Regions from separate parts of the Holtiella tumoricola genome, predicted to be linked through region 2. Evidence: riboswitches for the same ligand, from Rfam matches in the RefSeq annotation. Region 2 holds a riboswitch; the other holds the start of a gene.

Region 1 (16,680 bases), on a different contig from region 2:
TGTTATCATAGCAGACACTTCTATTAACCATATCTATAGCTAACTTACCGCTTCTTATCTGCTCTGACTCCACTAGTGTCATTTCTTCACTCTCTTTTCTATTTAAAATCAAACAACCATATTCTTTATCTTTTAATCCTTTTAATCCTTCTAACAAATCTTCAAATTCCCTATTACTCCTAGCTTTTTCTTCAAGCTGAGTATAGATCCATTCACACACTTTAGCTTCAATCCCTATTGCCAATGCTTTTTTATTCATATGACTTACCTCATTTCTCTTAAAGTAATTCGCCGTATTTTTTGACATAAATTTTCTTTAAGACTGTAACAAGTATCATATAACATAATATAATGCCCACTAACCAAGCAAAGTAAATGGGTGGTATTGGATACATACCTATAGCTTCACCAAAGCTTGTGTATGGAATAATCGTTCCAATACCAATTGCAAGTGTTGTAACTAGTGTAACAGGTAAGGAAGCTCTACTTTGAATAAATGGAATTTTTGGTGTACGAATCATATGAATAACTAAAGTTTGTGACCATAGAGATTCTACAAACCATCCTGCATTAAAGAGTGCCATAAATAACACTTTGTCTACACCTGGCTCATGATAATATCCACCACACACCATTGGGCAAATAATAAAGTACATGAGTATATAAGTAATAATATCAAATACTGAACTTGTAGGCCCAATCCATGCCATAAAACTTCCGATAGATGATGCATCCCATTTACGAGGCTTCTTTAAAAACTCCTCATCCATATGATCCCATGGAATAGAAATACAAGAAATATCATAAATAAGATTCAACACAATAAGTTGTATCGCAAGCATAGGTAAAAAAGGTAAAAAGGCACTTGCAACTAATACAGAAAACATATTTCCGAAGTTAGAACTTGCTGTCATTTTAATATATTTAATCATATTGCCAAAGGTTTTTCTTCCTTCTATAACGCCTTCTTCTAAAACATTTAAGTCTTTTTCAAGTAAAATAATATCTGCTGATTCTTTTGCAATGTCTACTGCTGTATCTACTGAAATACCTACATCAGCTTCTTTCATAGCTGCCGCATCGTTGATGCCATCTCCCATGAAGCCTACTGTATGCCCATTTGCTCTTAGTACTCTTACAAGTCTTGATTTTTGTTGTGGTGAAAGCTTTGCAAAAATATTACACTTTTCTACTTCTCGTGTTAATTCTTCATCATTCATATGCTCAATTTCACTACCTAGCAGAAGCTTTTCAACACTTAGTCCCACTTGTTTACATACAGATCTTGTTACGCGTTCATTATCACCTGTTAGCACTTTCACCTCTACACCATATTCTTTTAGAGATGCTATTGCCTTAGCTGTACTTGCTTTAGGTGGATCTAAGAAAGCTAAATATCCCATAAGTACCATATCTTTTTCATCTTTAGTAGAAAATACGCCTTCAGCTGATGGATTTGTCTTTTGTGCAACAGCTATAACACGCATGCCTTGGTCGTTGAGCTGTGCTACTGTTTCAAGAATTTCTTTCTTAATAGATTCTGTTAAAACAGTTACTTCTCCTTTATACTCTGCAAAACGGCAGCGATTAAGCATTTCTTCTACTGCACCTTTTGTTACCATTTGTGTCTTACCAAATTCATCTTCAAGTACAACACTCATACAACGTCTTTCAAAGTCAAAAGGTATTTCGTCTACTTTTTTATAACTAGCAAAAACCTCATCTTTTCCCATATCCTTGGTATATTCAATAATAGCAAGGTCCATTAAATTCTTAAGTCCTGTTTGATAATAAGAATTCATAAATCCATGGCGTAGAACACGCTCATCTTCTTCCCCATGAATATCTAAATGGTACTCTAAAATAACTTTATCCTGTGTCAAAGTCCCAGTTTTATCTGTACATAATACATCCATTGCTCCAAAGTTTTGGATAGAGTTTAAGTTTTTAACAATAGTTTTTTTCTTGCTCATCCTAGCAGAACCCTTAGCTAAGCTTGTAGTTACAATCATCGGTAACATTTCTGGTGTTAAACCTACAGCTACTGAAAGTGCAAAAAGTAATGCTTCTACCCAATCTCCTTTTGTAAAACCATTAATAAAAAATACAATAGGTGCCATAACTGCCATAAATCTAATGAGTAACCATGAAACTGAATTCACACCTTTTTCAAATCCTGAAGCCACTTGGGTAGCCACAATAGTCTGAGATAAATTACCAAATAAAGTTTCATCTCCAACGGCCACTACAACCCCTAATGCTGTCCCACTAATTACATTGGTTCCCATAAAAGCTAAGTTATCACATTCTATAGCAGTTTGATAAACTCTGCCCTTTTTTAGTTCAACAACTTTTTCTACTGGTTCACTTTCTCCTGTTAACGCTGATTCACTTATAAATAGATCTTTTGCTTCTATTATTCTAAGATCAGCTGGTACCATATCACCTGCTGATAAGCATATAATATCTCCATTTACAACTTCTTCTAGCGGAATTTCTACCCTTCCTATTTCCTTGCGTTGTACACAAGTTGTAGTCTTAACCATCGCACTTAGTTTTTCTGCTGCATGACTGGATTTAGTCTCTTGTACAAACTTTAATATTCCACTTACAGCCACCATGGTTAACACAATACCGACCGTTGTAAAGTCTGCTTCTCCACTTCCACTAAGAATCACATCTGTAAATAATGAAATTGTTGCTAATATAAAAAGTACCACTGTAAAAGGATTAATAAATGCACTAATAAAGCGTTTTAATGCAGAATCCTTTTTCTCATGGGTAATACTATTAAATCCACATTCTTCTCTTGCTTTTTCTACTTGTTTAATTTCTAATCCCTCTAATGAAGTCCCCATATTTTCAAGTACAAATGCTTTGTGCTTAGTAGCTATATTTACAAGCCATTTATTAATCACGGCTTCACGTGCTTCTTGTTGTCTTCTCATTCTTTCTGCTTGGTTTTTAAAAATATTCTTTTTCATGTCTAATCCCTCCATTTATTCTTAATAACAAAATTGGATTGACACGAAACCTGTCTATCTAACCTACTCTAGAAAGCATCTATTTAGTTGTCCGTTTGCGGTGAGAAGAATGTTCATACGGCATCTCCTCACTTTTTTCACTTTTATACTGCTTATCAGGTCCCGTGCCGTTACTACTACTTGCGTCCATTCTTCTCACCTCCTTTAAATTAACAATACAAAAAACCCCTTGCCAAAGCATAACAATGACAAGGGGCCTATCGGCCTAATCTAATTCATCGTTCAAGCTTTAGCATCGTAGGGCGGTGAAATTGTGTTAGGTTATGCCTTGGTTTCGACATCCCCTGCTGACCAACTCATAGTGTCTCCACTATTTTGCGGTAACAATCCATATCCCTACGGTAGCCTCACCTACCGAAGTTATTTTGTTGTGATTACATTTCTAATTATATCAAAAAAATCTGATTTTACCAGAACCTTTTTCTTACTTTTTTCTTACTTTTTAATTTTTAGTACTTTAACATTTATAGTCTTGAGTCTATTCACTATACTTAATAATCTTGATTACATTTATTCTATGCGCTTCTTCTTCTAATGTTTCATAAATAATAATGCTTACACTATCATTGCTCAAACTAAAGACTAAATGATTTAATGTACGCCCATCTGAAGTCAATTTAAAAGCTTCATAATCTTTCTTATCAAGCTCTCCCCAACTAAGGGCCTTTACATCTTGTACATTATGTAATTCCATTAAAGCTCTTTCAACATCTACAATTTCATACAGCGCAAATGTTTTATAAATTGATTTTAAACACTCTTGTTCGAATTTAAAATCACTATATGTTGTTTGCCACTTCTCTTCAAGCGATTTTTGCCTTTCTTCTTTTTCATTTTGTATCTGTTCAGTGGTTGCTTCTTTCTTCTTCAGTGCTTCTTGAACTTCTTTAGTAATCTCTTCATGTTTTCTATTAAAGATATCAATATAAGCTCTTGCACTTTTTATCTCTTCTTTACTCATAGTAAGCATACCTTCATAGGTACTAATTTGAGCATCTTTCATACGTACTTCTTTTGTCATACGTTGCTCTTCCATCTCAACTTGCTGAATATGCTCTAAAATATTCTCTTCTGTAGCACTTGATAATATTTGTTCTTGTTCTGCAAACTTATTAAGTAGAGATTCTTTTTCTTCTACAAGCTTCTTAATACGTTCTTTTGTTTCTGCTTGGCTTCCTTCTTCATACTCAATCAATTTATTCTTAGATGTAATATACCTATCATTTTCTAATAACTTCTGTACAACTGCTTCATAGTTCTCTTCATTTTTAGCATGTTGCTGCATCAAGTCTTGATAAGCCTTATCTAATTTTATTCTCTCATCATTTGGTAGCCAACTTGGTAATATTTCTTCCTTACATTCCATTTGTCCACCCATAGCTTCTACACAAAGTACGATTAATTGAGCAAAGAGTTCACGGATCAATTTATTTTTACCTAATGGCATTTGAAGCTCTAGTACAGTCTTGGCATCAAGAGGTTGTTTAACTTGCTTATTTTCTTCCTCCTCTTCACACTCTTCTTTTTCTGTGTTTTCTATAACATTACTAGCTTCTAACTCCATATCATCATCTAGTTCAAAAACTTGAGCATCTTGAATCTCACCTATCGTTGATTCTTGTATCTCTTCTTTGATACTTATTTCGTTCATACTTTCTACTAAAGCTTCTTCTAGTACAGCTTCTACTTTTTCAGTTTCATCTGTTATTTCACCTTCAGCTTCTATTTGCTGCTTTTCAACTTGCTTTCTTAATTCTCTTTGTAATGCTTTCTTTTCTTCTGCATAGCACTTTGTAATTAAATCTGCTTTTTGTGAAGGCAATAATTCTTCTTTGAGCTCATAATGTTCTGCAACTTGATCAATGATAAAAACAGAAAGGGCATCATCTGAATCCTCTGCCTCTATACTTCCTCCTCTTAGTGCATTGCATTTTTCTTTTAAAATGTTCTTAAGATGAATTTCTAATTCTTCGCGTCCTAACATTTGCCAATTAAGCTTACTCTTTTCTAGAAGCTGATCTATTGAGAGCACCTCAGGTGCTTGTAAAGGCGTCTTTTTCATAAGTCCTGTTACTAAATTTGTTGCTTGTACTAATTTTTTTGCGACTTTTTGTCCTGTTTGTTTAGATATGTTGGTCATTGTAAAAGTTTCTAAAAGTGCAATTTGTTCTCTTAGCTCTTCTTCTGAAACCTTTTTTATGCCGTCAAATAAGTTTGCCAAAATCCCATTCTCCTTTTACATACTATTCCTTGTTATTTGAAGGATAATTAAAATTTTATCATTTTTTAACTTTTATAGCTACTCAACTTCTCATATTTAGGTCTTTTTATATGTATTATATAAAAAAAGTGAGCATTTATATTTTTATAAATGCTCACAACTCTATTTAAATGTACAGATTTAAGCTTCAATAGGAATAAAAGCAAATTGTGTTACATCAAATAATCCCATATCTGTTAACTTAATCTCTGGAATAACCGCAAGTGACATAAAACAAAGTGTCATAACAGGTTCCACATGTTCACTAATATGAAGTACTTCATGAGCTGTTTGATGAATACTTCTAAGTTTTTCATCTACCCACTCACCACTTCTATCACTCATAAGTCCACCTATTGGCATCGGCATACTTTCAATCACTTGCCCCTTATTAACAAGAATAATACCACCATCTTGTTTAATAAGCTCTTCAACTGCATAAGCCATATCCTGATCATCTACACCTACAACAATAATGTTATGAGAATCATGAGCCACTGACAAAGCCACTGCACCTTGCTTAAGTCCATATCCTTTAAGAAGTGCTACCGCTACATTACCTGTATCTTGATGACGCTCTACAACTGCTACCTTTACAATATCTACTTCTGGATCATATACAAATTCATTATTCTCATTACGTTTAATTGAAGCAACTTCTTTACTTGTGACTACACCACCTGGAAGAATATTGATGATATGTGCTTGTTCTGAATTAATAGTTAGACGTAATTTATCTACAGAGAAGTCCTTTACATGGAAGCTCCCTTTAGTCGCATGAATATCATGGCGTTCAATAGGTAGCATATACTCACCTTGTGTTGCCACTTCTTGGCCTGCAATAAATACACGTTGTGCATTAAATGCTGTTAAGTTATCTATGAGAACAATATCAGCACGAAGTCCTGGAGCAATAGCACCACGGTCAGAAAGACCAAAGCATTCTGCTGCATTTAAACTTGCCATTTGTAGGGCTATAATTGGATCTATACCTTCTTCTATACACATACGTAAATGATTGTCTAAATGTCCAACACTTAAAATGGTTTTTGGCTGGCAGTCATCAGCACATAGAAGACAGCGTCTACTGTTTTGCATTGTAAGCCCTGGAAGTAATTTTTTCAGGTTATGACATGCAGAGCCTTGGCGAAGAAGTACATATATACCTCTTGCAATACGATCATGCATCTCTTCAATGGTGTCACACTCATGATCTGTACGAATACGTGCTGCTGCATAGGCATTAAGTGCATTTCCAAATACACCTGGGCTATGACCATCGATAACTTTACCATGTTCTTTAGCTACCATAATTTTATCAAGCACATCATCATGACCGCCAATAACACCAGGGAAATTCATAAACTCCCCAAGCCCTAACACGCTTCCGTTTTCAATAGGTGCTTTCATAGCTTCTGCATCAATCACTGCTCCTGCATGCTCAAATGGTGTAGCAGGTACACAAGATGGAAGCATCATCTGAATATCAAGCGCTGTACCTTTAGAAGCTTCTATCATGTAATCTACACCACGAAGTCCACATACATTAGCAATTTCATGTGGGTCTGCAATGATCGTTGTTGTACCATGAGGCACAACTAATCTGCCAAGTTCTTCTGGACTTACATAAGAAGATTCAATATGTATATGACTATCAATATAACCTGGTGTTGCATATTGCCCTTGAGCATCTATCACACGTATACCTTCATATGTACCTACACCTGCAATAAGTTCATCACAGATTGCAATGTCACCTTCTACAATACGTCCATTATATACATCTACCACTTTAGCATTCTTGATAACAATGTCAGCTGGTACTCTACCTGCTGCTACATCTATTAATTTTTTAAGTTGTTGCTTTTCCATTACTTGTCCTCCTTTTTTTGGGTCCGTCAAATTCTAGTTAAATGAAGTCCAAAATACTATATTGCACTCATATTAGCATACTTTAAAGCAAAAAAATAGAGTTTTTCATTAAAAATATGAACATTTTTATTTCACAACAAAAAAATGTTCGATACATCTTTTATCTCGTCCAGTCACGCCTTCATTCAATCTATATATTAATAGAGAAGTACATATAGCGTACTTCCCTATCCTCTCATTTTAAAACTTCAGCCTATAACGTATTGCTCTCTTGAGCTCTGAATCTTTCAATCCACAAATTTCTTGTATCATCTCAAGAAAATCATCTATCTCATCTTCTGTATTATAAAGTCCTAAACTTGCTCTTACCATGCCAGGTTCTGGCCTTTGAGACTGTTGCATCATTTCATATCTTTCCCTATCTGAAACGCCTAATAATCTTGCCACATAAGGCTGTGCACAAAAACATCCATTTCTCACAGCAATACCTCCTCTTTCCGCTAAGAGTTGGTTGACTAGTGAATGATGCATGCCTTCTATATTAAAACTTATCACACCTAATCTAGCTTTATACAAAGGATCACCGTATAACGTAACCTTAGGTATACCTCTTAATCCTGCTAACATTCTATTTTTAAGCTTTTGTTCATGCCTTACAATTTGATTCATACCTACACTGGTCATCATATCAAGTGCAGCTGACAAGGCTATTACTCCTAAATAATTAGGTGTACCCGCTTCCTCCTTATCAGGAGAATCCTTAAAGTATACATCATCATCAAATACTGCTGCTACAGCTCCTCCTCCTTGTACATAAGGCCAACTTTCATTAATATACTCCTTTTTCGCTATTACGACCCCTACTCCAAAAGGCGCATAGATCTTATGGGCAGAAAAGACGAGAAAATCTATATTTTCATCTGCTCTAGTCCCCTTTATTTTGATTGGATAGTGGGCTACTAATTGAGCAGCATCTACAATCAACTTTGCACCATATTGATGTACAATTTGAGCGACTGCATGAATAGGATTAATATACCCTGTTACATTAGAAGCCCCTGTTAGAGTAACATATTGAATACTTCCAGCTGCATTTTTTAATTTCTCTTCTAATTCATCTAATCTTAATAGTCCATTTTCATCTACTTCTATGTAGAATACCTTCGCCATTTTCCTCCATGGTAAATCGTTGGCATGGTGCTCCATTCTTGTAGAGAGTACTTTGGTACCTTCTTTTTGACATAACTCATGAGCTAATAAGTTTAGGCCTTCTGTCGTATTCTTTGTATAAATTACGCAATAACCATCTTCAGGTTTTAAACCAAAGAAATTTAATACCTTTTGCTTACTCTCTTCATAAGACTCTGTACTATAAATAGATTTTTGCCCTGCTCTGTGAACCGCACCGTACATACCTATTTTTTCTTCTATTGTTTCACAAACATATTTAAATGGTGGTGTTGTTGCACCATTATCAAAATTAATAGGCACCTTAAATGATCCATCTGCTAATTTAACAGGTACATCTATACCTTGAAATAATTCCTTATACCCTTCTGCACGTTGCATGTGATCAGCTCCTATATGTTGTTCACTTAAAGTATATTCGGCTTTGCAGAAGAAGATGTAACTTTAGAAAAACTAAAAGACCACTTAGATTTAAGTGGTCTTATTAAATAATTGTTCCATACCTTTATAAATACCTTCGCCAAACTCATGTATTAAGAGGTTTTGATTAACCTTATAAACAGGCTTATAATCCTCTTTCTTAAAAATTTCATTATGTTCATCTGGTTTTACACATCTATGATCTATTTGCAAAGAACCATAGCTTCCCCATCGTCCATATATTTTTGCAAAATCTTCTTCTACTACTGATGTAAAAAATAATACTTTCTTCTTTTTATCTGTAATAAGCTCAATAATTTCTAGCGGATACATCAAACATGAGAGCGGACACAGTTCATAGATTGGAATTTCATGATCTAAGGCATATTTATGTGCCATACATTTATAGACCCCTTCATGAAATACAAGTAAACTACAACGGCCATTACATTCTTTAATAGAACCATCAAAAGAGATAAATCCCCCTTTTTCCATAACCTCATCATAATCTTTCTCATTGAGTCTACGCATTTCTTCTGCTAGGTTACTAAGATGCTTATCTAAATATCTTTGATTCTTTCTGCTCATATCACAAGGACTTCCACAGCAGCAGCCATATTGATAAAGTTTGGTACATTCAAAACAATTAAGATTAATAAGAGCCCCAATCGCTTCTATATCTACTATATAAAGTTGATCATCTACATCTATTGTTGCAAGTTGCCTACTATTTAGATAATCTTTAAATGCTTCTAGATCGTCTGCTGCTCGTTCATCTAAATCATAATATTCTGCTGACCATAAACTCTCTATAACTTTTTCTACTCTTATTTCCTGAGTAATGCTATGCCCCTCTAGTCTTTCCGCTTGAGTTACTACTAAGTAAAGTTCTACACCTGAAATCACCTTTCCTAAACCTTTATTCAAGGATTTAGTCGCCTTATAGACATTGATATTATTCTCTAGCTGGATATCTAGCTTAAAAGCATCTGGTTCAAAAAATATGTCTATGAACTGGGCCCCTTGTTCCTTACACCATTCTTCTATAAGTTGCTTAATTTTTTCTTGTGCTCTGTCTTGTATCTCTTCTTCAACTTTCCATGTGACTTGATAATGCCACTTTGTCTCTTTCTTATTTTTCATGTAAAAGTCCCTCTAAATAACGTTTCTTATATTTAATACGTGCCATTTTTGTGATGTCTTTAATAATATTAAAGTTGCTTACACCACCTACTACGCCAACAATAGGAATACCTTGAATAAATTTTGCTATCAACATAGCTTCTGCCAGGCGAGTCGAGGTTTCCTTAATCGCATTATCTATGCTATAAGGAAGTGTATCTGCCATTCTATTGCCTACTGCAATACGCTCTAACTTTCTATTGTAGTCCTCTTGAACATCTTCCTTAGTAACGCCTGCACAAATCATATAAAGAATATAAAGTTTCTCTCTATCTGTTGTATAATCAAATCCATAAGATAAACTAATCTCATAAATACTCTTTAAGATCATTCCTATAAGAATAGGTATATCTGGGATACCTATTCCTAATGCACCTAATAGACTCCCTTCAACTGTAGAAATAAATTGATTACCTCGTACTGTTTTTGCTGCGCCTTTATCAAGCTCATTAATATTTTTATGATTCATTTGATTCATAATCATATAATGCTTTACATCGAAGTCCTGAAGCTTAGATTCCTTTTTATAAGTCTTCTCTATTAAGCCAACGCCTTTTTCAAATACTACTTTAAAACCTGTCTCAAACGCTTTTTCTAACGTTTGCTGAAGTTTAGCTGGAATCTTACTTTCTATCTTCTCTTGAATAGGTGAAACTTTATTTTTAATAAACTTTATCTCTTTCTTACTAAGAACTTTATTTTCCTTTTTTTCTACTTTATCAAGTTGTTTCTTAATCAGCTTATATTTCTTTGCTTGGTTATTTTCCACTTAAAACGCCTCTTTTCTAACCTTCATCACTACAAGGACATATACTATGCATGAGTAATGCGAGTTCCTCTTTACTTAACGTCTCACAATAGGCATCAAAATGCTCTTCTGAACAAAAATATCCAACTTTGTGGTTAAATGGTTCTCCTTGGATTTGTTGATTACAATATAAACATTTCTTTTTATTATTTATTTTCATGATATTCCTCTCTTTGTGTATTTATCTCTTTTTTATACTATCTAATTAGCGGTATAGAATTTGACTTGTTCTACTACACTTGGTGTATTAGGAATATTAATCCCTTGTAAAATTTGCTCATAAAAATCCTTTACATCTTCCCATCTATAATAAGGTCTTTCATTACTTCCTGTGGGGAACGGAATAGCCTTTTCATTATAAAGCATCTTAACTAATATCGGCTGATTTTCTTCTCCTTTATAAAAAATCCACTGAATATTAGCTGCCATGGGCGCAATACATTCATCTTTCCAAAACTTAGACACTGTATTGAGCTGATCCGTTTGTCTTCCCCATGTTAATAAATCTAATAAACTTGCAAAAGGAATAATAGTTTCTGCATGAGCAAACCTTAAATCTGCAGAGACATCCCCGCTTTGAAGCGCTGCATCACTTTTATCAATAAAATCTCTTAACAGTGCAAATGCAATATTTGTTGGTAAGTCTTGCCCCATATTGCTTGGCCCTTTTTCTAAGTAATTTTTAAGATTTTCATTTTCCCAATAATACTTAAGTGTACATTCATCAAAATACTGACCAAGACCTAAATCCACCTGCATATTATAGGTATTTGCATAAATACTATATAACGTTGTTGCCAAATCCAGAGCCTTTGTAGGTGTTAGCCCATAACTTTCCTTAATAAACTTTGCCATAAAAGGGGTAGAGACATCTTCTCTTTTCGTAAAAGTAGCAAGTTCTGCTTTCCACTTTCCCTTTTCTTTATACTGAATATAGGCTTCATTAAGATCAAAAAATCTTAATAGTGGATCTACTTCTCCATTTACATATGTTGTAATAGGTTTTCTTCCTATATAATGACTAAGTTCTTTTATAAATGCATCCATACTTTGTTTTGCCCTTGTTACATAGGTGGAAACGGCATGCACCTGTTTTCCAAAAACTGTAGGATAATGGGCATACATACGTTTAGCTATTCCTTTTTGTTCCTGTACACCAAAAGGTGTTAGTAATCCGTACTTACCTTGTGAAAGTGCCATAAATCTTCTAATCTGCCTTCTGAGCTGCTTCCCTTCTTGGGTAAGTTCATTTTGCTTATAAGCTTCACTGAGCACTTTGTAGAGTTCTTGGGCACCTTTTGAACTTGTCACATATCTTGATCCATGTCGACTTAAATGACTAATATATACAGCGTGATAGCCACTAGGGGCTTCTATCTCACTTTCAGGGGTATAATAATAAGGTGTTTCTGTTCCTAGATAACACCTAGCCATCGGTAAACTCATCTTATCATCTCCTTAGAAAGGTCTTCTAAGGAAATTATATTCTAGCTCACCTTTTCTCATGAGTTAATGATTTCATGGATAGCCTTTTGATAGGCTACTTTATCATACATATAAACTTCTACATGTTTTGCTCCTTCTATAAGGCATAGCCTATCTTGCATACTATTTCTAGCTTTATACATTCTCTCACTCATTGTATATGGAATAGTTACATCTTCTTTACCATGAATAAAGGCAACTGGCCCATTATAATGTATAACCTCATCAAGGGGATTAGCTTCATCTAAGTTTAGCCTATATCTATATTTAATCCAAAAATTGATAATTTTATAAGTAAGCTTAGCCGGCAAATGTGCAAAAGTCTTAAATTGATATTGCAATACTTCCATTGCCCTCGTATATGGACAATCCGCTACAACAAAAGCTATATCCTTATATCTACCTGCATACATCAGGGCTGTTGCTGCACCCATAGACTGTCCATGCAAACCAATTCGAACAGTTTCTCCTTCTATTTCACGAAGCTTATTAATCCAAAGCCTTACATCCTCAACTTCACAAAGTCCATAAGTTGGATAAATACCCTCACTCTTACCATGACTTCTTGCATCAATGGCTAAAATATTATAACCATAATCTCCATAAATCTGAGCCACTTGTAAACTCATCAAATGGTTACCTGTATAACCATGAATCAATAGAACAACCTTCTTTGCATCTGGATGAAAAGTTATATATTCTCCTTGTAACTTATAACCTTCTTGACTCGTAATTGTTATTTCCTCTTTAGAAAGCGCCTCATAATCTGAACGCTTGTACACCTTTCTATGTTCAAGTTCATTAAAGGCCTCCTCTTCTGTTTTACGCCCTGCAAAAAATATATTTTTAATAGCAAAATGCCCAATACTTAACCCTACTCCTATAGCCACACAACTTATAGCTATTATGCCTAATACCATATTTCTTCTCATATCCTCTCTTTCTACATCTACCCACTTATTTTTTCTATCATATATAACTTTTATTATACTGTATAACTGACATAAAAAAAGGTTTATTACATGGTTTTTAATCCATGTAATAAACCTTTTAAATTTTATAATCTATGCTTCATAAAATACACTTTTAGGCTTACCGCATATTGGACATAGATAAGTATCTGGTAATTCCTCAAAAGGTACTTCTCCATCATAAATATAATGACAAACTGAACATTCATATTGTACTTGTTCTTTTGTAGGTTTAACAGATCCGCCTAATGATACAGGTTGTACTTTACCTGCTTTTAAATCTCTATAATAGGCATAAGTCATTGGTTCACCATTTATAAGCTTAGTCGCATCTATAACTTCTCCAATAAAAAGAGTATGTGAACCTAAATCTATTTGCTCTACAACTTTACATGAAAATGTAGCAATACTATCTTTTTCTATAACAGGAGTACCTAAAGTATCTACTTTGTACTCAAAATCTTGGAACTTATCAACACTACGTCCACTTTGGAAACCAAAATGTGCAATAGTATCTAATGATGCATGTTTACCAAGTACTGATACTGTAAATTTCTTAGATGCATCTACCATATAATGTGTTAAATTACTTTTTAAAACTGTTACACTCACACGTGCTGGCTCTGCTGTAAGTTGCGTACAAGTATTAATGATACACGCATTTTTTGCACCATTATTTTCTGCTCCTAAAATAAATACACCATATGTTAATGTAAATAATGCTGTTTGATCCATTCTTATGCCCTCCACTTTAATATGATAATATTATAATAACATATTTTGTTTATTTAGTAAATAATAATTATTATCCCTTATAGAAAAATAAGTTCCTTAAAGTTCTCTCTATACAAGAACTTTAAGGAACTGTGATTATTAATGCTTTAACTCATCTAGATGACGTTCTAATACTTTAACTAACTTTTCTTTTAAAATACCTTTATACGTTTGAGCTTGATTGTGGGGCATACAAACTTCCTCCTAATAGGCTTTAAATATAGTATGAAGTTCCTTGCATACTCCTATGTGTCTTCTAGAAATAAACCAATTTTTACCAACCTCTTTATATCTTTTCAATATACTATACAATGGTAATAAGTTGATGTTTATATAGTTCTATCACAAGCCCTAGTACTTGTTCTTTACATGTAATTTCATCAATCTCATATTCACCTAACAGGTATTTTACAACTTCTTCAATCCTCACGGGTTGCTCAGTAAGATCCCAGATATGTGTTGCTATTTCATTAAGCATGAAGTAGCTGCCTGTATCTAAGTTCATCATAATTTTTTCACCATCAATATCAGATGTATCTATGTCTTCTATTTGCTTAATAGTCGTCTCTAATGTAATCTCCCTTATTTCTTTCATATTTACTCCCCCCTTTTATGTAAATTCACTTGATTCTATTTGATTCCATCCTATTTGCAAATCTAGCAATTTCTTTATATGTTGTCCGTCACCTATTTTCTACTATTATATTCTTTTTTGCTAATATCGTTCCATATAAATCCTTATCGTATACATAAAGGAGTGATAAATGGTACATTCCGTTATCACTCCTCTCATCAAATAATTTTATTATTTTAAGCCACTTTTTGCTTCAACATCTGTATCTGTCTATCTCTTACATGATAAATTAAATCTACAATACACCCTACACTTGTAAGTGCTATGGTCGTAATCTTGAACCAACTAAATAACATGAGAAAAATCCCTAGCCCAATTCCTTTTGTTATACTTATAGATTGGGTCTTTGTATAAATAAATTTGCTGACTAAGCTCTGTGCATCTCTCAATATAAAATAAAGTGCAATCCACTGTATCGCTCCTAGTACAGTTTTTAAATAAAGTGGAAGTGTTACAAATTGCAATGCTTGTATACCCAATAAATAGATAATCCATCTATAGGTCGTTCCCTTAGAACAGCATAAGTAGCCTGCATATGTTCTAAAACCCTTAATCACTTTAAATTTTTCTTTTGTTGTTCCATAAAGAATACGCAACTTATGACCGACAAAAAGCGTCCCAATATAAGCAATAATACTCGTACCTACTGGCAAACTGGCAAGACCTATAGAAACTGCAATCTCTTTTACTACATCTGGAACCGGAAAAGGTTCTAGCGTACGCCAAAGTTCAGTAATCAAACTCATACCTAAAATATTTTCACAATAGACATCTATAAAGATAACAATAAAAGCCCCACCTACCGAGCACCACAGTAAATCATCCATAATTGTCGAATCCTTACTAAGAGCTACACTACATATGAGCCCAATCATAATACCTTGAATCATCCAAATAGCCGTAGGCAAATCCCCCATACCAAAGAAAATAATCAAAACCGAAATCATCCCACATAAACTGGTATACTTAAACCCACATTTCAAGTAAACAAGTCCAATTAGAACAGGAAGTCCCAAATCTATAAAGATTGTATATCCAAGACCTGTCATCATTACAAACAAAGTCATGGCTACAATCACAGCAGATAGCATTCCTGCATAAGTTAGCTTTTGTGTATTCATTATGTTTCACCACCTAATTGGACATTATAAACTTCTTATGTGAAATTTATGTGCATATCTTACTTATTAAGCCTAGATATATTTCAACCCATTTTACGAATCATTTCAATACGATTACTTACACCTAACTTTTTATAAATATTAGATGTAGTTTTTGCTACTGTTACATTAGCTACATACAGTTTTTCTGCAATTTGTTTATTTGTTAGACCTTCTTTGATAAGCTCTGTAATTTGAAATTCTCTTTTTGTAAGTCCCCATATACTTTCTTTATTCTCCATTACTTGCTTTGTTGCTTCTTTCACTTCTGGTTCTAAAGTTACCCCTTTCAATATTTCTGTCACATACTCTCCTATTACATGATCTCGTTGCAATTGGCCAAGTAAAGGACTTAAAAGGCTCAAGTGTTCTTGATAGGGTAAAATAATATGATCTTCCTTTGCTATTTCTAATCCCTTCTTTAGTTTTAGCTTTGCTTCTTCTACATTCCCTAATTTAAGCTTTAAAATAGCTTCATATAAATAATAATAAATTTGTCCAAAAATACTACCATTTGTAGCTAATTGTTCTCCTACTATATCTTGTAAAATTTCTAACTTAATAATCTCTTCGTTAATAAGAAGTACTTGTGCATAAGCAATATAGCTACTTATCCCTATATTGTTTTCATAACATCTACTTAAAATATCCTTAAACTCTTCTTCCTTAAACTCTTCCTGAGGAGTTGCAAGACATCCTTTGATATACCATAGTCCTATTTTACGCACCTCTGCTATCGCTTCACCGGCATTATAATGTTTATATAGCTCTATATTTTGAATATACTTCCGACATTTTGTCTCATCCTGTTTACTAAGAGCAATACGTGCTAAAATTAACTCACTGCACAATCTCATAACATAATTTTGTGCCATATCTGCC
Region 2 (16,680 bases):
GCACTCACAGCTACAAATCCTACGAGGCAAAGAAGTGCTACTACCATAGAGCTTACAAGACTTGCTATAATTAAAAATATACCTGTTAAGCATGTTGTGTAACGAATAAGTGTTTTCTCCGCTACTTTCGTACTAAGCCATGGACCTATAAAGACATTCATAATAAGTCCAATAACGCCTGCTATAGCCAGTACAAGTCCATTTACTGTACTTGGCATATTTAGTACTGATTCAATATAATAATTAATGGTTGAGTTATAAGATGTTGTGGTCATATTAATAAGTGCCATAACTACAATCAATATACCTATAGCCGAATGGTAATCTAATGTCGTTCTACGTGGCTTTAAGTGTTCTAAGTAGATCACTATCTTTTCATGCTTTTCACTTTTAGTTGCCTTTTGATAAATAAATGGAATGAGTACAAGTGCTAATACAAAACAAAAGCTCCCTTGTGCTAAAAATGTATATTGGTAATTATTTTGTCCAATAAATCCACCTAATAGCGATCCTATTGAAGCCCCTAGTGAGAGTGTGGCTGTGTAATACGATAAATAACGCATACGTTCTTTAGGGCTCGTTAAGTCTGTTAAATAAGCTAATGCTGTTGTTATATAACAAATAGAAAATGTACCTCCTACCAATCTAAAAATCATAATCGGTAAAATTTGATGACTAAGTCCAAATCCCCATTGACTGAGTCCATATCCTATGACACCTAAAATAAGAAATTTCTTTCTCCCTTTTTGATCGGATAAAGAGCCCCATACAGGAGACATGACATAGTTTGCAACTGCCATTAAGGCAAAGAAAACACCAAACATATAGCTTGGAAAACCATTTTCATTAATTAACTTTGGCGTTACAGGATGAGCCATATTAAATGCAGCCATAATAAATAAATTTAAAATGAGCAAAATGTGTATTTGCTTCCTATTCGCTTTTTCTTCTGTTTGAATTAATCTGTCCATTGTTTATTCCTTCAATTCTAATGATAGTCCCTTCTATTGTAGCAAGGTCATCTACCTTTATTCAATATATACTTTTGTTTTTTCAGGAATATTTTTATAGATCCAACCACTATCTTCTTCAGATAAGCGAATACAGCCATGAGATACACGACTTCCTAACTGATAAAGTCCTGATTTAACATACTCTCCTGTTTTATCAAATAAAATAGAGTGATACATATAATCTCTAAATATAACAGAAGCATTTTTACAACGATAGCCCTTTTCCATACCAAAGTAAGGTACTTTATATTCTATCTCAAAATGTCCTGATGGCGTTAAACTTTTATCTTTACCTGTTGAACATTTCATCACTTTAACAAGTTCCCATTGATTTTTTTCTCCCTTAAAGGCATAGGTACGTTGTCTTAAAAGGTCTGTCCAAAGTAAATACTCTGTTTGACTTTCATAATCTTTAAGATTCACATAGTCTTCTAACTCCTTTTGTGTTGCTTCTCTAAGCCACTGTCCATTATCTCCTATAATTGTAATGCTTCCTAAAGGGACTGTTACTTTTTTCCCCTTTTCATCTAATATAACGTGATACTGACCTTTCTCACTTCTCCAAAGTTCTACTTCTTCACCATTTTCAAACTGGCCTACTTTATAGTTTATTTTAGCTGTCACTTTAAATTTAGGAAAAATTTTTTCTAAAGCTTTAATACGCTTTACCTTCATATAACCATTATAAAGAGGAATAGGCCTTTGCCCATAGCTTTCTGGAGAAGGCATCTGGAAATCTTGTATGGTTTCTATATAGGTATTAAGATAGATGACCGCCTTACCTTCTATAGTGGGTTGTATCTCTATCTTTTTCTCACATCTAGGGGGTAAAACTTGATTTTTCATATAAAGATCAATAAAGTTTTCACCATCCCAATACATATCAATATAATCAAAATAAATAGGATACGCTGAGCAGTTAACAATGGACCCATTTAAAATTTTCAAATAGTTTGCTTCACTGTATACTGGCTCTTCTAACCTATAGCCATCCGATGTTGCCGTTAAATCATAAAGTACCCCAAGTGTCTCTACAGGAATCATGATAGTCTTCTCTACTTTTATATGATACGTCGGTATGTACCCTATTAAAATAGGCTGCTCACCAAGTCTGACATCAACCTCAGTTCCACTATAAGGTACAATTTCTGCTAAAGTTTCTTCCTTACCTAATCTAGAAAACACTAATGTGTCTCCTATTTGGTCAAACTTAACCCCTATTGTAAGGAGTGTTTCTATAGGTAGAAGGGTTGTTTCATTGACCTCATATAAGCTAAATGTTTCCTCTTTAAACTTTAAAGTTTGTCCACTCTCTACTAAGTGTCCGATTACTAAGTTTGTATCAAAGCCTTTTAGTTCCTCACCATATAAGACATTACAACTTAGCCCAATAATGCATATAATTAAGATAAAAAAATTTGGGCGTCTCATCATCTCATTCCTCGTTTTTTCTTTTATGTTGCCCGATTGCCTATCTAAACATACAAAAAAAAGCGCTCTTACATTTTAAAATGCAAGAACACTTCTATTTATTATTTAATTTCCTGATGTTGGTATGAATGGTATAATACGACTCGCAAAGTTTTGCATTGTAATCGTTTGAAGCCATATTGTCCCCGGGCCTGTTAGTTTTGTTAAAAAGAGCCCTTCTCCACCAAAGAAGATATTCTTAAACCCTTTAACTGTCTCAATTTCATAACGTACACCACGTTCAAAACCAACTACATTTCCTGTATCAACTTTTACAACTTCACCCGGTGCTAAGTCACGTCTTACAACACTCCCTGCAACTTCTAAAAACACCATTCCATGTCCACTAATACGTTGGAGAATAAATCCCTCTCCACCAAACATACCTGCTGAGAAACGTTTTGTAAATTCCACACCTAATTCCACACCCGTTGTTCCACATAGGAAAGCACTTTTTTGGCAAATGTATTCTTTTGAACCATCTACTTCTAAAGCTAAAATTTTACCAGGAAAAGTTGAAGCAAATACGATTTCCGCATCAGGCTTTCTAGAAGTATAAGTCGCCATAAATAAGGATTCCCCTGAAAACATACGACCAATCCCTTTCATAAGACCACCTTTTACATTGGTATCCATGACAATACCATCATCCATCCAAGCCATGCCACCAGATTGTGTATAAATACTTTCGCCTGAATTAAGTTTTACTGATACCGCTGGTAAATCATCTCCAAAAACACGATACTCCATATTATTCCCCCTTTATCTCATTTCATGTTTATTATACAGCCGTCTATTTCTCCATGCAACTTAAGATTTATTAAGAAATAACTTTTAAATACGCTTCTTTAATTGCTTCATAACTTCCTTCAAGTGTTCCTTGGCAAATTTCTCTCCCTCCACCTTTACCTTTAAACTGACTATTAAGCGTTTTCGCCCAACCGCCTACAAGTTCACTCGGTCCACCCAATGCATATTTATAACCTTTCTCATCACAGGTAAGTAATAAACATGGCGCTGTAGAACGCTCCATCCATATACTTGCAAAAAGGCGTAATTCAAAAGGTGTTGCTTCTTCAAGGGTACATAAAGGTTCCTGAAGGTCTACTTGGGCCATTTTAGTTTCAAACACTTGACGCTTAAGTTTAGCAACTTGTTGCTTTAAGTCCTCTTTTTCTTCCACGAGACGACAAACTCCCTCTACCACTTCTTCGCTCTTAACAGACAATTTATCCATTAGAGCATAAACTTGATTATTTTTTAGTTGATAATCTTTTAAAGCACGCCCCCCACATAATAAGGTCAACCTGGTTCCACTTCTATGCTTATCGGCTGTTATTATTTTGATTACACCAATTTCACCTGTTGTTTCAACATGTACACCGCAGCACGCACAACAGTCATATCCTTCAATATCTACTAAGCGAATGATTCCTTCTAATCTCTTTTTAGAGCGATATGGAATCGTTTCAATTTCTTGTTGTGTATAGCCTTTTCCTTGTATAGGAATATTTTGATAGACTGCTTCATTGGCTAACCGCTCAACTTCTTCTACTTGCTCTTTGGTGAGTACACCATCAAAGTCTGCTGTCATCTTTTCTTCTCCAAGACTAAAACCTACATTGTTATAGCCATAGAGTTTATGAATAAGACCAGAGACAATATGTTCTCCGCTATGTTGCTGCATAAAGTCACGTCGTCTCTTTGCGTCCACAATGCCTTCTACCTCTTGTCCTACTTCTAGTGGTTCCCCTACAATATGATAAATATGCTCCTCTTCTTCTAGAAGCTTAACTACTGGCAATCCATTCAAAATCCCTTGGTCTGCTGGTTGCCCACCTCCTCCAGGGAAAAATGCTGTTTGATCGAGCAATACACAATAGCCTGCTTCACTTTCTATACATTTTATAACTTTTGCCTTAAAAGCCATCTCATAAGGCTTTTTATAATAAATTAAATGCGTCATCTGTACACCTCCATTAAATTTATTTTAATCCAAGCTAATTATTTCGTCTATGTATAAATATAACAGTTCTACCTCATTCATACTCTCAATACAAAAAGAGCTATTACATTTCACTGTGTAATAGCTCTTTTTTATATTCTATTTAACTTCTTTTACCCATTGATTTAATACTTTATACATTGCACGTCCAATTCTTAAATAGGCACCTTCATCTAAGTTAGCTAAAGATACACGCACACCCCACTTAGAGGATGCAAAACCATCAGCTGCAAGCAAAATCACATTATGTTGATGTGCTAATTCATAAAGGAAATCTACACATTTATAGCGTGAAATAACAGCATCTGCTACTTCTTGTCCCCATTCCTCTACTAACCACTCCTTGAGATTAACTTCTGTGTAGTAGTATGCATCATAAGGATCTTTTTTTATTACACGTTGCATCCCTTCATAAAGAGTGCGTTTACGTTTTTTACAAATACGTCTTGTAAGCTTCTTATAATGGTCACCTTCATCTAGAAGCGCAAAACCGCTAAAGAAAGCCATCTGTACTTGTTGCGGTGTAGAAAGTCCTGCTGTATGATTAAGGGCAACAAGACGACTGTCTGCTACCATACGATCAATAAACTTTACATCACAGGCATGTGTACCAAGTGATGTATAACGTTTTTCTAACTCTTCATGTTCCCATGGTTGTAATTTTTTAATTTGATCATCAAAAACATTACGCTCATGTAAGAGTACTGTCCCAAGTCTCCAGCCTGTTACACCAAAGTATTTTGAGAATGAGTAAATGCAAAGTGTATTATAAGGTAAATCTGCTAGTAAAGAACAAAATTGAGGTACAAAAGTACTATACACATCGTCTGTCACAATCATTAGATCTGGACGGTCATTTTTGACAAGATCAATAAGGTATTGCTTACTTGTTCCACTTAATGCAATAGAAAGTGGATTGTTTGGATTAACAATAAAGACTGCTTTTACCTCATTATCTTTAAGCTGATCAAGTGCTTCTTTTGTATATTGCATACTTGTATGACCATCTTCTTCAACTTCAGTTGCACGAATATAGATGGTTTCAAACTCGTAATCTGGAAGTTCTGGTATTTCTAAGTATGGTGTAAAAATAGGGGTCATAAGTGCAATTTTATCCCCTTTATGTAAAAGATGATTATGCATCAGAGAATCAAATAAATAACACATTCCTGCTGCGCCACCTTCCACACTAAACATATCAAACTTACCTTCAATTTCTCTATTAGGACAGAGTTCTTTAAGTAAATAGGCTTTTACAAGCTTTTCAATATGTACTAAAGAACGATCTGGAAACGGATATTGATCTCCAATAATCCCATGGGCTAACTCATGAATCCAAGCCTCTTCCTTAAATCCTAATGTTTTAACACCATAATCTACAAACTCACGGATAAAACCTGCAACTTTACGATCTGGGTATGCACTTAAAAAGCGAGTAAGTCGGGCGCCAATACCATCTCGGCTTGGCATCCCTGCTAAGTTTTCTTCTTGCCATGTACGTTGTGTTTCAAGTACTGCAAATTGGCCAAAAGCAAAGAAAGCTTGTCTTGGAAGAGTAGCAGTCCAGTTTGGATTCCCTCTTCCTGCATCTAAAATAGGTTGTTTTTCTTTTGAACTTTTAGCAATGTTGATTAAAATTTCCTTAAATTCAAAGCCGCTAATTTTATCGTATAACGACTCTACTTCTCCTCTTGTTGGACAAGACATGATGTGACCTCCTAGTGTTCTTCCCGCAAAAAGCTTACACTTTATAATTGATTAATTTTATTTGTTGTATAATCTAATACTTTTTGTACTTCTTCTTCATACTGAGTTGTTTTTTCCATAGATAAGTTTCCAACAGTTTGTGTCATTGGAAGTTCACCTAAAAGTTCAACATCCATCTCCTTGAAGAATTGATCCATACCCTCTTGATTAAACATTCTAATTTTCTTGCTACAATCTGGGCAAAGGATATAGCTCATATTTTCAATAACCCCAATAATAGGTACATTCATTTTACGTGTCATGTTAATAGCCTTAGATACAATCATAGAAACCATATCTTGTGGTGTAGAAATCATGACAACACCAGTCATTGGAATAGATTGCATTGTTGTAAGAGCAACATCACCTGTTCCTGGTGGCATATCGATTACTAAGTAATCTAAATCTCCCCATACAACATCTTGATAAAATTGTTTAACTGCACCTGCAATCACTGGACCTCTCCAGATAACTGGTTGATTTTCATCTTCCATAAGAAGATTAACAGACATCACACGAATGCCTTCCTCTGTTTCAACTGGGTAAATTAATTCACCTTCTGTTCTAACATTAGCTTCTTTAATGTGTAAAAGTCTTGGTATACTTGGTCCTGTAATATCAGCATCCATAATACCCACTTTATGACCTTGGCTAGCAAGTGTTTTTGCAAGTAATACAGACATTGTAGATTTACCAACGCCACCTTTACCACTCATGACACCAATAATCTTTTTAATACTACCATGTGTATTTAATTCTATTTGACAAGATGATTCACTTTTGTTGCATGAACCATGACTTGGACAACTACTACAATTTGACATCTTTAATCACCTCGTATTTTATGTTTCTTTTTTATTCTAGGTCTCTTATTCTCAACTGTCAAACCTATTTAAAAAGATGTAATTAATTTATTATTAAAAACTATCATACAGCATTTCATCATCATCTACCCATTTATGACTACATGCATTACAGCTATAATATTCATCTACAACAAAACGTACTTCATTGCTCTCTATTTCAAAAGATTGGCGTACTTTATCTAACACATCTTCCTTAAGACATTTATCATAATAGATGACATATTGTTTACTATTGGTATTATAAGCTACACGACCTCTTGGCCAAAAATCATATTTTTCATTGAATTTGGCTTCAAACTCATTACGCCATACACGGTCATGTCCTTCTGGTGGATTATAGAAAACACCTTGAATGGTTCCTTGCTGTCTGTCGTATTTTTTAGTTAAAATATCGTCTTGTTGACAAAAAAACACGCCTATTTGTGCCATGTTTGCGCCCCCTTATTCATATATTATGTCTATTCATTTCTATCCATTATGTCTAACTTTCATCTATTTGTCAAACATCTTTTTTGAATCCTTTTAAGCAAATAAAAACCACATCAAAACTTTTCTCCTGCAAAAGAAATTTTTGATGTGGTTCACTTTATCTTAAAATAGATTGTGCCATACGTCTATAAGTATGACGAATGCCACGTATAGCAATAGAGAGTGTCTTAATATTTTCTGGAAGTGCCATACCAAAGGTACCGCAATCTCCAATGTGTTGAATATCTGCACCTGCCATTTTTGAAAGGAGTGCCATTTGCTCAATCACACTTTCACTTGATCCCTCTTGTGAAGTGCCTATTGTTGTCATTGCCAATGCACCCGCTTCATGAATCGTATTTGTCATTTGCTTTGCTAGTTCTAAATCAAACCCTGGCACTGTACCTGGCGCCGGGAAAAGTACAATATCTGCACCACACTCTACAAAATCCTTCACACAAGCTACATCATATAAGTTACCACTACCTGCGCCATGCATTTTACCTGCAATAATTAAAACTTCTTCTCCCAATACCTCTTTAGCTAGCTTAATACCTTCACAAATAGTTTCATGGGTTACACCTGTATTCGGATTTCCTGTAAGGACTATATAATCAAAACCATAGGCTAAAGCACGTTCTAAATTCTCACGACTTAAACAATAGCCTGGTTCATAAGTGCTTCCTTCTGGCACCGGTTCTAAGTTTACACCAATTAAGCGACCCACCATTTTTTTTAATTTTCGAATATAATCAGTATCCACCAAATTATCTGCAATTTGCTTTTCTAACTTCTTAACTAATTCACCCATTCCTTGCATAGCATCTATTTCCGGATGCACACCCCATATAAATGGTGCATTAAAATTAAAAGTATTGAGTGTAATCATATCTGCTCCAAAACTTGCCGCAAGCTCTAAGTTAGATACTTCTCTAATATAAGGGGTATAGCTTACAATCGTTTCAGAAACAACAGTACGCCCTTCTGATGTGGCAATAATCTGTTTAAGTTCCTTCTTACTTAGTGATTCAATATCTTTAGTTGTGAGCTCAAAAATTCTTTTCATTTTATCCTCCTATTGTTCATCCATTGCACGATTGGCAAGCGCATCTGCTTTATTATTTCCAAAATTATCACTGTGCCCTTTAACTTTTACAAATTTAATATCTTTAAATTTTTGTTTTTCCGCATACAGCTGTTGCCAAAGTTCTTTATTTTCTACAGGCTCTTTCTTTGATGTCACCCAGCCTTTTTTCATCCAATTATAAATCCAACTTGTAATCCCATTTAAAACATAGGCGCTATCTACCATAACTTCTATGGGTACATCTTTCCATTTAACTGCGCGTAAACCTTCTATACAAGCTGTAAGCTCCATAATATTATTGGTTGTTCCACGGGTTCCACCATAAAGTTCTTTTGTTTTATCTTGATAGGTTAAATATACACCCCATCCACCTATATTATTATTTTTCCCATTTCCACGACATCCACCATCGCAATAAATGATTATTTTATCCATAGTTCACCTATTTTCTCATCTCATTTAGTTTTAGTCCATTTACCTTTATTATATCTAACTTATCCCTGAAATTAAACACCTAATAAAATACAAAATCCCTAGAATTCCTTCTAGGGATCATAAATTCTTTTAAATTATACGAGGTAATGAATAAAAGCTGTCGCAAGCCCAAGGAAGAAGAAGAAACCAAGTACATCTGTAAATGTGGTTACAAATACTGAAGATGCTAAAGCAGGGTCTATCTTCATTTTCTTAAGAACAATCGGCACAACAAGTCCTGATAATGTCGCTACAATCATGTTAAGAATCATAGCAATACCTATGACTGCTCCAAATATAATATTACCTTCCCATAAGTAGCCAAGCACTGCTATAACAGCACCAATAGATACCCCTGTAATAAGACCAATTCCAAGTTCTTTAAGTAAGGCTTTTTTAAAGTGTTTTAAATCTAATTCTCCCAGTGCCAATCCACGTACAATAACAGTCAGTGTTTGTGTACCTGCATTACCACCCATCCCAGCTACAATTGGCATAAAAGTAGCCAGAGAAACAACTTTTTCAATTGTTCCTTCAAAAAGTCCTACTACAGCAGAAGCAAAGATTGCTGTGAGTAAGTTTACAAATAACCAAGGCAATCTACTTTTAACAGATTCTTTTAAAGTACCATTAACTTTTTCACCTTCACCAACACCCCCTAGTTTATGGATGTCTTCGGTATTTTCATCACGTAAGATTTGCATGACGTCATCAACTGTTACGATACCAAGTAGGCGCCCAACACGATCTACAACAGGTAGTGTTAAATAACCATATTTCTCAAATAAATGCCCTACTTCTTCTTGATCCATATCAAAAGGAATGGTCTCTACATTGGGTTGCAAAATTTCCCCTATAGTTGTATCAAAATGAGTTGTTACTAACTCTTTAAGTGTTACAACTCCTTTTAATTTATCAAAATCATCAACGACATATAAGTCATAGGCATGATCAATTTCTTCTTTATTATCTTGTAAATATCTTAAAGTTTGTTTTACTGTCATATAAGCTTTAACACAAACAAACTCTGTTGCCATAATCCCTGCTGCAGTATCTGGATCGTAACTTAAAAGTTGGCGTACTTTTCTTGCATCTTCTTCTGTCATCTTCGCTAAGATTTTATTTGCCTGTGTTTCATCTAGCATTCCTAATAAGTCTGTAAGCTCATCAGACGCCATTTCTTCAATAATATTGCGTTGTCTATTTTCACTAAAACTTGTAAGTAAGTTATATTTTTCTTCTGGCTCTGCCTCATCAATAATTGAGGCAATATAATGTTCTGGTAGTCTACTTAAAATATCTAATCCGTTTTCTTCATCTTCTTTTAAGATATCTAAAATATCAACTGGGTGGATATTTTCAATGTATTCAATAATTCTTGCTTGTGGTGCGTGAAGAAGAAACTTTTTAAGTTCTTCTTGGCTCATGTTTGTTTTCATTATCTGTCCCCTCTCTCAGGGAGCACCAGTTCCTACTGTGGTATGACTGGCCGCATCCCCGTCTATCTGATTACTTCCCGATTGTTCGTTGCTACTCTTTGGCGAATCCAATCATACCACCTCCTTTTATCTTCTACTTATTCCTATAACATTTTTATTCATTATATAACTTCCTAGACACATAAAAAAGGCTTCTTGCTAGACGCAAAAAGCCATAAAATACGGACTTCACAACGTTTTAGCACTATAAAGCGTAGACGATTTGTCAGCTACATTAAAAATAACCTTGTGGATCATTTCTGTTCACCCATTGGAATCTCTAGATTTTTCTGGGCAGCAGCCTGTGTCTTTATAGGAGCCTCACCTAAAAAATGTCACTCTTCTTTATTCATCATACAAAATCCCTTTTTATCTGTCAATAGAATGTCTTAAAAGCTTACTTGTAAAACGCATAATTAATTTTAAGATTTCATTAACTAAAATAACTGAAGTACCTACTAAAATAATTTTACCCCACATATTTTGATTAAGTGGTACGGCATTAAAGAACTTACCTGCAAATTGAGTAATAATAATTTGTACAGCACCTGTTGCTGCAATGACTTGCAATGCAATTTTATTCTTTGTAAAGTTTGGGAAAATACTTGCAATACCAAATTCTCTACAGTTAAAAGCATTAAACAATACTAAAAATGCAAATAAACTAAAGGTTACTGTTTGCATTTCACTGGCATGTCCAATGACACGTGTTGGATCTGCGCCAAGGAAATTCCACTTAATTTGTGCATAAAGTACGCCTGCGATATACAAACTGTTAAGGGCAATAGTCAAAATCATAAAACGGTTAATAATACTCGCTTTACGATCAATAGGTTTACGTTTCATAACTGTTTCACGAATCGGTTCAAGTCCCAGTACTAAAGCAGGTGGTCCATCCATAATAATATTAATCCATAAGAGATGGATCGTTGTAAATGGCATATCATGTCCCATCAGTTGGCTAAGAATAGCCATTAAGAACGCAATAATGTTAACCGTAAGCTGGAACTGAATAAAGCGTTGGAAGTTATTATAAATCCCACGTCCCCATTTAATAGCTTGTACAATGGTACTAAAACTATCATCTGTCAAAATAATATCTGCTGCATTTTTACTCACTTCTGTCCCTGCAATACCCATGGCTACACCTACATCTGCTTTTGTAAGAGCAGGGGCATCGTTAATACCATCTCCAGTTACAGCTACAACTTCACCATTGCGTTGTAAGGCTTGTACAATACGCATTTTAGTTGTAGGTTTTGATCTTGCTACAATACCAATTGTTTTAATTTCTTTACAAAGGTCTTCTTCACTAAGCTCATCAATATAGCTTGATTCAACTGCTCTTAATTGATTTGGTCCTCCTACAATGCCAAGTTGTTTACCTATAGCAATAGCCGTTTGAATATTATCCCCTGTAAGCATTTTCGTTTCAATACCACCATCTGCGGCAATTTCAATAGATTCTTGTACACCGTCGCGAAGAGGATCTTGTATACCTACAAATCCTTGGAAGATTAAAGTTTTATTCCAATTTTCTCGTGTCTTATAGTCTTTGATTGTTTCACTTTCTAAATAGCCAAAACCTAATACACGCATGGCTTCTTTTTGGAGACATGCCATTTCCTTTAAAATTTCTTGTTTACGTGTTCCTGTAAGAGGTACAACATTATCACCACGTCTTTCATACTGGCATTGTTCTAATATAACTTCTGGCGCACCTTTTGAATAAATTTTATACTTTTTAGGTGTGTGAATAATGGTAAGCATATATTTGTTTTGAGAATTAAATGGCATTTGACGTACTAAGTCACTTACCTCTCTTGCTGTTTGATAATTAAAATCTTTGCAAAGTCTTAAAAGTGCACATTCCGTAGCACTTCCTATGTATTTAGGTTCTTGTCCACTATATTCTACATCTGCTGTACTATTGATAAGGCAATTATGAATGAAATCTTTGTATTTAGGAAAAGCATTCTTATCAATATATTTCCCCTCTAAATAGACACGCTCAACTTGCATACGATTTTGTGTCAATGTTCCTGTTTTATCACTACAAATAACACTTACACTACCGATTGTTTCACAAGCTTCTTTTTTACGTACAAGTGCATTTATTTTTGCCATTTGTTTCATTGTAATAGCAAGAGTAATATTGATCATTGTTGTTAAACCTTCTGGTACTGCTGCTACAATAAGTGCAACACAAACAACAAAAGCTGTTTTAATATCTGGGAAACACGTAGCGAGCCCACCCAGTGAAGCCTTTAGAGCCTCTCCATTTCTAAAGTCTAACTTGATAGAAGATTCCTGTATAATTTGGCAAAACATATAGACAAATAACATAGCTGCAATCGCTGAAGAAATTTGTGAAATACGTTTCCCTAAATGATCTAGTTTGATCTGAAGTGGCGTATCTGTATCACGTTCTCCAAGTTCACGTGCAATATGCCCCATCTCTGTTCCATCTCCTGTTGCAGTTACAACCATTATAGCTGTTCCTTGGGCAACTAAGGTACCACCAAAAAGCATATTTTTCTGATCTGCTAAATGGTCTGATTCTATAATACAATCATGCTTTACAACGTCATCTGATTCTCCAGTCAGCATGTCCTCTCTTACTTTAAACTCAAGTGCTTTGAGGATACGTCCATCTGCTGGCACCATATCTCCTGTTTCCAAGAAAATAATATCTCCAATAACTACATCACTTTTATGAATAATTTTTTTTACACCATCACGCATGACTTTAACTTGTATATCTTCTGTCATCTGAGCCAGTGCATCTGCTGCTTTCTTAGATTTACTTTCTGTAATAAAACCAATTGTACTACCAATTAAAATAGCCAAACAAATACCTATTGCATCATGGTACTCTTTAATAAGCAAGCTAATCCCTGCTGCAATCAGCAAAATAATAATCAATTGTTGGCTTAAAAGTTCTTTGACCTCTTGAATGAGACTACTTTGTTTGGGCTTAGTAAATTCATTTTTTCCATAGGTTTGAATACGATTACCCGCTTCTTTTTCTGTAAGTCCCTTTTCTTCTAACACCTTGAGTTGCTTTAGAACTTTATCCTTAGGTTGTCTGTAAAACTTATTTTCCACAGTATCTTGTCCTCCTTCTCCCTTAAGTATAGGTAATGTATTATATGCCTACATTTTCACAAATATGCCAACTTGTCCTCTATTTTATCTCTCTGTCCTCTCTTCCTCCCAAAACCATTCTCATCACTGAAAAATACCTTCGTACAATAAAAAAAGAGACTACTTTTAAGTAATCTCCTCTACTAATTAAAACAATTTCATAAAAGCTAAAATAATTAATGTCACACCACTTAGCCATGAAATTTGTATGTTTTTAAGTTTAGCTAATTTATGTCCTAGCCAGCAACCTAATAAGATTGCAACCATACTGACAATCATAGAAACAATAGCTGTTTCTAGATAAGGTGTTTCTACAAGACCACTTCCAAATCCTGCAGCAATACCATCTAAAGACAATACAATCCCTAAAGATATGGCTTCTTTAACACTTAAAACTTTTGAATGGTCTTGATCAGCTTTTGTATTATCCATATAAATGTCTAATATAAAATGATAGTCCCAACATTTAAAACTTAGTCCCTGTACATGATTAGAATGGCGATTAAGTACATCTTTAATGACACCTTCACAAAATCTTGACAGACCTAAAAGTAATAAAAGCACAAAACATACTATAGCAGTCACTTGTGGTGGCAACCAATTACTTACAAGTGCACCACATGCCATAGATATAAGTAAAATAACTGAACTTACGCCACTTAAGGCAAATGCAGAACCAAAAGGAATTTTAATTTCATCTACACCATAAGCAACGCTTGCCACAAAAGCATCTATAGATAAGGCCATGACTAATAATAAGACTTCTATCATGTTATCCTAAACCACCTTCATTGATCTTCTCCTTATCTATTTATATGAAATTCCCTTAAAAAGGTTCTACTCCTTCTTCGTTAAAAGGTGGGATAAAACTTTCTTTATTGGTCTCACCTTCCTGAATAAAACCATTTTCTACACCTAATTCAATGGCATAATCCACTAAATAGTCATAATGTGCTGGCGAAAGTGAGCGATTTAACTCAGGATACTGGCTGACATGTGGCAAAGGCGTATATTGATTCATAATACTTATAAAAATTTTATCACCATAAGTATGATAAAGTGTCTCAATAATTTTTTTAGAATCAAATAACAACCCTGGCAACATAAGATGCCTTACAATAACACCTTTTTGGATAACCCCTTCTTCATTAAAACGTGCTTTACCTACTTGACGTACCATTTCTTCTAACGCTTCACTGGCATAGGTTTTATAACCTGGTGCAGAAGAATACTTTTGGGCATAGCTCTCTTTAAAATATTTGAAATCTGGTAGGTACACATCAATAGATCCTTCTAACAGTTTTAAAGTTTCTACCCTTTCATAACCACTGCTATTATAGATAATAGGCAGATGAAGACCTTTGCTTTTTGCCTGTTTTAAAGCTTCTATAATTTGTGGCACATAATGGGTAGGTGTCACTAAATTAATATTGAGTGCCCCCTGCTCCTGAAGTTCAATAAAAATTTGTGCCAATCTTTCTATTGTAATACCTTTACCTTTTCCAACTGTACTAATTTCATGATTCTGGCAAAATACACATTTTAAAGTACAGTGTGAAAAGAATACCGTTCCTGATCCTTTTTCACCTGATATACAAGGTTCCTCCCAGTAATGAAGTGCAGCACGGGCAATATATACCTTACTATCTGCCTTACAAAATCCAAGTTGTCCTTCTAAACGGTTAACCCCACATGCTCTTGGACAAAGTTTACATGCTTGTAATTTTTCTAACATTTTTATGCCCTCTCTTTTACAAACTCTCTATAGACTTAAAACGACTCGCTTCTTCCATAATCTTTGTACGATTACCAATAACACAAGTTCCATTAAGCTTACATACTGCTTCTACTAAATCTGCACAATTTCTTAAATCTTCTATGGTGGTATTTAAAACTTCTTGCCATTCTTTTTCAATGATATCCTTAGTGACATGGGTAAGACCATAAATAAGGACTTGTTCACTTTTTTGTTCCATTGTTAAAGGATTAGTCAGCCCACCTATTGTCCCAATAATACAACGTTCTAATTCCTTTAACGAAAGGTCTAGTTTCTGGATAAAAGCTACTGCCTCATTAAAAGCCTCTAATGTGGCACCCAGTTCCGGATCACACGAAGAACAAAAGACCATATTCCCATCTCTTCCTAACGTTAACTGAGCACCATAGGCACCCCCTTGTAATCTTACCTTATCCCATAAATAGGTGCTGTCTAAAATATGATTAAGTACATATAAACTTCCCGTAAAGTTAAAACCTAAATCTTTAAAGTTTCCTCCCATAGTAATAGCCTGCACACCTGTTGCGGTGTAAAAAGCTTGATTCTTAATCTCAGGCTCAAACTGATAAGTTACTTTTTGTAATTGTTGTACAGGTAAACAACCTATAAACTGCTCTAAATAATTTTTTACCGTAGGTTGTGACTGAGCTGGTGCTGTTACACTCACAAATAAATCTTGGCGCTGTATAATCTGTTTATAAAGTCTTTCTAAGTTTTCTACCAATCTCTTAAAGCCTTTTTTCCTATCTTCTATAAGCTCCACTTTTAATGCTTTAAGAAAATCATAATAAATCATCCCAGATACATAATCTTCATAGATTGCCGCCTGAGATCCATAAGTATAAAGAGTACGTGTTGCACGGTATTCAGGCGTACTTTTAAAGCTTCGCTCCATTTCATAGAGTATTAAATCAATCAATTCATGAACCTTCATCTCATCATTAAACTGAGTGTGACAAGTGATTTCTTCAAGTAAATGAGGTAAGCTTTCTAGTTGAGACATTAACACCTTTAAAGATATTTTTAAATAGGGTTTAAAAGCATGAGTATTGTTACATTCTGCATAAGCTTGAACACTACAATTAAGTCCACCTGTTTCTTTATTTATAGCATTTTCTAAGGCATGATAACTATAATGAGTTGTACCTA

What was found. A riboswitch is a leader RNA that binds a small molecule or an ion and turns the genes downstream of it on or off. The one in region 2 is predicted to bind magnesium.
Region 1: it holds a riboswitch for magnesium, as region 2 does, so the genes downstream of both, mgtA (magnesium-translocating P-type ATPase) here and mgtE (magnesium transporter) in region 2, are expected to answer to the same signal.

What each region holds. Positions count from the first base shown of each region.
Region 1 is NZ_JAQIFT010000016.1:256,503-273,182, forward strand. Features, by position in the region: gene PBV87_RS04755 (winged helix-turn-helix domain-containing protein) at 1-259, opposite strand, end outside; gene mgtA (magnesium-translocating P-type ATPase) at 279-2,984, opposite strand; M-box (ykoK) riboswitch at 3,252-3,410, opposite strand; gene PBV87_RS04765 (hypothetical protein) at 3,523-5,265, opposite strand; gene ade (adenine deaminase) at 5,446-7,176, opposite strand; gene PBV87_RS04775 (aminotransferase class V-fold PLP-dependent enzyme) at 7,417-8,745, opposite strand; gene PBV87_RS04780 (hypothetical protein) at 8,836-9,927, opposite strand; gene PBV87_RS04785 (EcsC family protein) at 9,917-10,735, opposite strand; gene PBV87_RS04790 (hypothetical protein) at 10,752-10,934, opposite strand; gene PBV87_RS04795 (histidine-type phosphatase) at 10,976-12,220, opposite strand; gene PBV87_RS04800 (alpha/beta hydrolase) at 12,277-13,191, opposite strand; gene PBV87_RS04805 (flavin reductase) at 13,324-13,965, opposite strand; gene PBV87_RS04810 (lasso peptide biosynthesis PqqD family chaperone) at 14,309-14,599, opposite strand; gene PBV87_RS04815 (hypothetical protein) at 14,815-15,759, opposite strand; gene PBV87_RS22830 (LuxR C-terminal-related transcriptional regulator) at 15,843-16,680, opposite strand, start outside.
Region 2 is NZ_JAQIFT010000059.1:55,193-71,872, reverse strand. Features, by position in the region: gene PBV87_RS16595 (MFS transporter) at 1-971, opposite strand, end outside; gene PBV87_RS16590 (L,D-transpeptidase) at 1,029-2,447, opposite strand; gene PBV87_RS16585 (TIGR00266 family protein) at 2,550-3,233, opposite strand; gene PBV87_RS16580 (alanyl-tRNA editing protein) at 3,304-4,449, opposite strand; gene aspD (aspartate 4-decarboxylase) at 4,588-6,195, opposite strand; gene PBV87_RS16570 (Mrp/NBP35 family ATP-binding protein) at 6,237-7,058, opposite strand; gene PBV87_RS16565 (hypothetical protein) at 7,152-7,529, opposite strand; gene PBV87_RS16560 (DUF7916 family protein) at 7,687-8,634, opposite strand; gene rnhA (ribonuclease HI) at 8,644-9,090, opposite strand; gene mgtE (magnesium transporter) at 9,225-10,568, opposite strand; M-box (ykoK) riboswitch at 10,786-10,947, opposite strand; gene PBV87_RS16545 (calcium-translocating P-type ATPase, PMCA-type) at 10,977-13,715, opposite strand; gene ytaF (sporulation membrane protein YtaF) at 13,902-14,525, opposite strand; gene PBV87_RS16535 (radical SAM protein) at 14,581-15,489, opposite strand; gene PBV87_RS16530 (insulinase family protein) at 15,506-16,680, opposite strand, start outside.